Regions from separate parts of the Streptomyces sp. NPDC047002 genome, predicted to be linked through region 1. Evidence: riboswitches for the same ligand, from Rfam matches in the RefSeq annotation. Region 1 holds a riboswitch; the other holds the start of a gene.

Region 1 (2,192 bases):
ACCGAGCTGTCGACGGGGCCCACAGGTCCTGCGGGTGCGCCGGTCGGCGGCTTCTGCTCGTTCGATGTCACGGGACGGGTTCCTCCATGTGGATAAGGAATGAGCGGTGCGGCGCGGGCGCGCCCGGTGGGGGAGCCCGCACGGCACCGGCAGCTTACGCCGCGGTCGCCTTTTGATTGCACGTCAGAAAGGGAAAGGGGAATGTCTTTCTCTTCTGCGAGGTCTTGCGGACGACTCTCCTGTGGGAATTGGTGCGGGTTCCGCTCGACCTTTGCCCGGCGATCTTCCGGGGCCTTGCGGCAGGCCGCGCGGCCGCCGTCCGCGGGGTGAATTCCTGATTGCGCGTCATTCTCGGGAGGGTGGGCCGCACGGAAGGAGGGAGCGTGGATCCATGGTGCCGTTATGGGCGATTTAGTGCTTTTCACACCTAAGCTCCCGTCTGGGCTTTTAGGGTAAGTTATTGCTCTCTGGCGGGTGTTGTCTGGGACGGTTGCGCCGCTGGTCGGTGATATGTGTCACCAGAAGGGGCGTGTGGGCCTGTTGAGGGCCTGCCTCATTTCGCGCGCGTCCAGGGCGCGTTGGGGCTTTCGGCGGCAGGGGGAAGATCGAGTATTCCCTCGCTGAACGCGTTTAAAGCATCGCTGCGTGAATTCAGAACTTGTTTCGCCGCGAGGTCTTCGCTTACGTTCTCGTCATTCCGGACAGACCGCCGAATCCTGCCGCTGCCCGGATACCTCAACCACTGAACTCATCCATACGGCAGGAGCGGGGGACCCAGGTAAGTCGCCGTGCCGCGCATGCGGACCGGCTCGGGGTGAAGCCGCAGCCATGCGGCCGGGCATCTCCAGCCCGAACCCGACAGCTCACCTCGCAGGCGACGGAGAGGAATTCAGCATGCCCAAAAAGGCCAGCCACCGCCGTCCCCTGTCCCGATCGCTGACCCGCGGCCTCATGGCCGCAGGTGTGGGCGGCGCGGTGATCGCCGTACCCCTGCTGACCGCCGCGGCCGCGGGCGCCGCGCCGGCCCCGCAGTCCGCAGCCCACGAGGCCGCGGTCCACCAGGCCGCCGAGGCCCCCGCGCAGGCCCGCACGGCCGCGCACACCGCCGCGGGCTCCGTGTACACCGTGGTGCCCGGCGACTCGCTCTCGAAGATCGCCTTCGACCACTCGCTGTCCGGCGGCTGGCACAAGCTGTACCAGGACAACCGGGAGGCCGTCGGCGGCAACCCGTCGCTCATCCACCCCGGCCTCAAGCTGTCCCTCGGGCACAAGGCCGCCGCCTCCGCCGCCCACACCACGGGCGCGACCGGCGGCACGGGTGAGCGCACCGCGCACACCGCGCACACCGCGCACAAGACCGTCATCAAGACAGAGAACACCGCGGACACCGCCCCGGCGAAGAAGGCCGCGGCTCCGGTGTACGCCGACAACCTGGACGGCTGGATACGCCAGTCGCTGGCCGTCATGGCCGAGCACGGCATCCCCGGCAGCTACGACGGCATCTACCGCAACATCATGCGCGAGTCGTCCGGCAACCCGACGGCGATCAACAACTGGGACTCCAACGCCGCCCAGGGCACCCCGTCCAAGGGCCTGCTCCAGGTGATCGACCCCACGTTCCAGACCTACCACGTCGCGGGCACCTCGATGGACCCGTACGACCCGGTGGCGAACATCACCGCCGCGTGCAACTACGCGGCCGCCACGTACGGCTCGATCGACAACGTCAACGGCCCGTACTGACGGACACACCACCCTGCTCGGGCCCGCCGGAACACACCGGCGGGCCCGAGCGGGGCGAGACGCGGAGGCCCGCCGGAGACACACCGGCGGGCCTCCGTGCGTCCTGCGCGCCTCCCGCGCGTCAGGAGGCGGAGTCCTTTTTGTTGGGAGATGCCGCGTACGCCTGAGAAGGCGTCATCGGTACGCCGTTGATCTCGACCGTCTTGTACCGGCTCACCTCGGCGCACGCCTTCGAGTCGTCGGCGGTGTCCGCGTGGGCGCCGGAGACGGCCTCGTGCGCGTTCCCGGAGCCGCCGCCCGAGGAGCTGCCTGGATAGGCGGCTCCCGAGGGCCAGTCCGAGCCGATGGTGAGCACGAGGCCCGCGGTGTCCGAGGACGTGACCTGGGAGGACGGCAGGCCGAGCGCGTCCGCCGCGGTCTGCGCCGCCGCCTTCTGCCCCGGGCCGTAG
Region 2 (2,192 bases), on a different contig from region 1:
CCGGCTGACCGCACGCGCCGACCTCACGGACGGCGAACTCGGCCGGGCCGTCCGTACGATCGTCGAAACCGCGCCCGAACACTGAGCGTTCGCCGCCCGGGGCGGGGCCCGGCCGGTGTCGCGGGCCCACAACCGGCCGAGTATCGAACAGTTCACTGCTTCGGGCGACAGATGCGGCATATCCCGGCGAATGGGCGGGCCCGGCGGCAGCATGGACCGCACGCCGACGCGGGGCGGACCGCTCCGTCCGCGCCGCGCGTGCGACCCCGTGCCCGCACTCGCACCCGGGCCCCGCCCGGTGGAAAAGGGACAGCCCCGCCATGGCAGACCACCAGGAAGCATCCGTCACACTGCCGAGCGAGCCCGCCTCGGTCCCGGTGGCCCGCAGATATGTCGCAGAACTCCTCACGGAGTGGGGCCTCCCGGTGGAGGCGGAGACTGCTGAAACGGTCCGCCTGGTCGTCTCCGAACTTGTCACCAACGCGGTGCTGCACACCTTCGGTACCTCGCCCACCTTCACCGTGGACGTGGCGCTCGACCGCCACGAGCGCCTCAGGATCGGCGTCACCGACAGCCATCCGCGCTGGCCGAGGCGGCTGCCGGCGGCCGTGCAGCAGGACAACGGGCGCGGCATGGTGATCGTCCGCTGGCTGGCCGCCGAGTGCGGCGGGCGGCTCTCGGTCACCCCGACGCCCGAGGGCGGCAAGACGGTCTGGATCACGCTGCCCTGGGTGGCGGCGGCCTGAGGCCTGCCGAGCGTGCCGCCGCCACCGCGCGGGCGGCGGGTCAGGCCACGCGCCCGTACCAGACGTCCTTCGTCCAGATGTGTTCGAGCCGCACCGTGGAACCCGTCTTGGGCGCGTGCCAGATGCGGTCGTCGCCCGCGTAGATGCCCACGTGGTAGGCGTTCGAGCCGCTGTGGAAGAAGACCAGGTCGCCCTTGCGCCTGGCCGAGGCCGCGATGTGCTCGGTGCCGTTGTACTGCTGCTGCGTGGTGCGGGGCAGCGACGTGCCGGCCTTCTTGTACGCGTAGGCGGCGAGCCCCGAGCAGTCGAAGCTGTCGGGCCCCGCCGCGCCCCAGTGGTACGGCGCGCCCGCCTTGGACGCGGCGACGCTCACCGCCCGGACGGCGACGGCGGAGGAGGCGGCGTGCGCGTCGGGCTGGGCGCCGGGGGCCACCAGGGCGCCGCCGACGGCCACCAGCGTGAGGGCCGACACGGTGCCGGCCCGGGAGAACAGAGACGGGACATGAACCTGCGCAGTCATGCGCAACCCTTCGTCAGCCGCCTGTGAAGGATGGCCTGTCGGGTTCGGGCGCGAAGGTGCCCGGCCGCCGAAGCGGCTTCACCCCGAGGAGCGGTCGCGTCGCCGCGCCGTTCCGTAACGCTCGGGTCCTCCACTCCTGCCGATCCACTCGTGTCCGCACGAAGTCCGGTACGGCGGCAGGACTCGGCGTCCGCCCGGACCGCCTCGCCAGGTGACGAGGGCTTGCGACCTGTCGCAGGGATCGTGACAAGCCGCCCGCGGATTTCCGAGCCGAAACGGCGATATGTGAAACTCATCACAGTTGATCTGTTTGTGCGTATTCGCCAGGTCGGTGGGAGGCTCCGCGGACCGGATCCCGGGCGCGGGCCAGCGGTGGTGGGGGCCGCTCAGCGTGTACGCATCGTCGCGGTACGCAACCGGGGCGTGCGCCGCACCGCCGGGGACGACTGGTCCGAACGGGGCCGGGCCCGACCCGCCGATTGCGCCGTCCGGGGAGCCCGCAGGGGAGCAGTGCCCGGGTGCGGCGGCCGGGGTGACTCCGGGCTTACGCCGAGGTGTCGCGCGGCAGCGCCACCCGCCCGGCGCGCCGCTCGCCGTCGAGCACCCGCAGCGCCCTGGCGAGCGTGCCCGCGTGCAGCTCGGACTCGCCGCGCGTGTGCATGCGCGCCAGGGCGTCCCGCAGTTCCACGGTGCGCGCGGGCAGCGCCTGCGCGGCACGCAGCGCGGCATACGTGTCCCCTCCGCGCGCCGGGTTGAGGCGGCCGACCAGGTCCACGACGGCCAGATAGCCGTCCACCACGTCGCACTCGGCCCGGGTCAGCGCGGGCAGCGGCGGCAGCTCGGGCGGCAGCACCGGCCGCTCACCGCCCCGCGGGGGCGCCCGCGCCCGCCGAGGGTCCGGCGGCGCGGCGGTCGACGACATGGTC

What was found. Region 1 has a riboswitch for cyclic di-AMP ahead of AB0910_RS05905 (transglycosylase SLT domain-containing protein). Riboswitches for the same ligand answer to the same signal wherever they lie in the genome.
Region 2: linked by a shared signal. The riboswitch ahead of AB0910_RS10410 (C40 family peptidase) and the one ahead of AB0910_RS05905 (transglycosylase SLT domain-containing protein) in region 1 are both predicted to bind cyclic di-AMP.

Annotation. Positions count from the first base shown of each region.
Region 1 covers NZ_JBEYWC010000004.1:20,958-23,149, reverse strand. Annotated here, with positions in the region: gene speB (agmatinase) at 1-71, opposite strand, end outside; cyclic di-AMP (ydaO/yuaA leader) riboswitch at 731-890, shown strand; gene AB0910_RS05905 (transglycosylase SLT domain-containing protein) at 895-1,743, shown strand; gene AB0910_RS05900 (LCP family protein) at 1,865-2,192, opposite strand, start outside.
Region 2 covers NZ_JBEYWC010000008.1:11,845-14,036, forward strand. Annotated here, with positions in the region: gene AB0910_RS10400 (8-amino-7-oxononanoate synthase) at 1-85, shown strand, start outside; gene AB0910_RS10405 (ATP-binding protein) at 321-746, shown strand; gene AB0910_RS10410 (C40 family peptidase) at 787-1,266, opposite strand; cyclic di-AMP (ydaO/yuaA leader) riboswitch at 1,270-1,452, opposite strand; gene AB0910_RS10415 (hypothetical protein) at 1,811-2,119, opposite strand; gene AB0910_RS10420 (ATP-dependent Clp protease proteolytic subunit) at 2,127-2,192, opposite strand, start outside.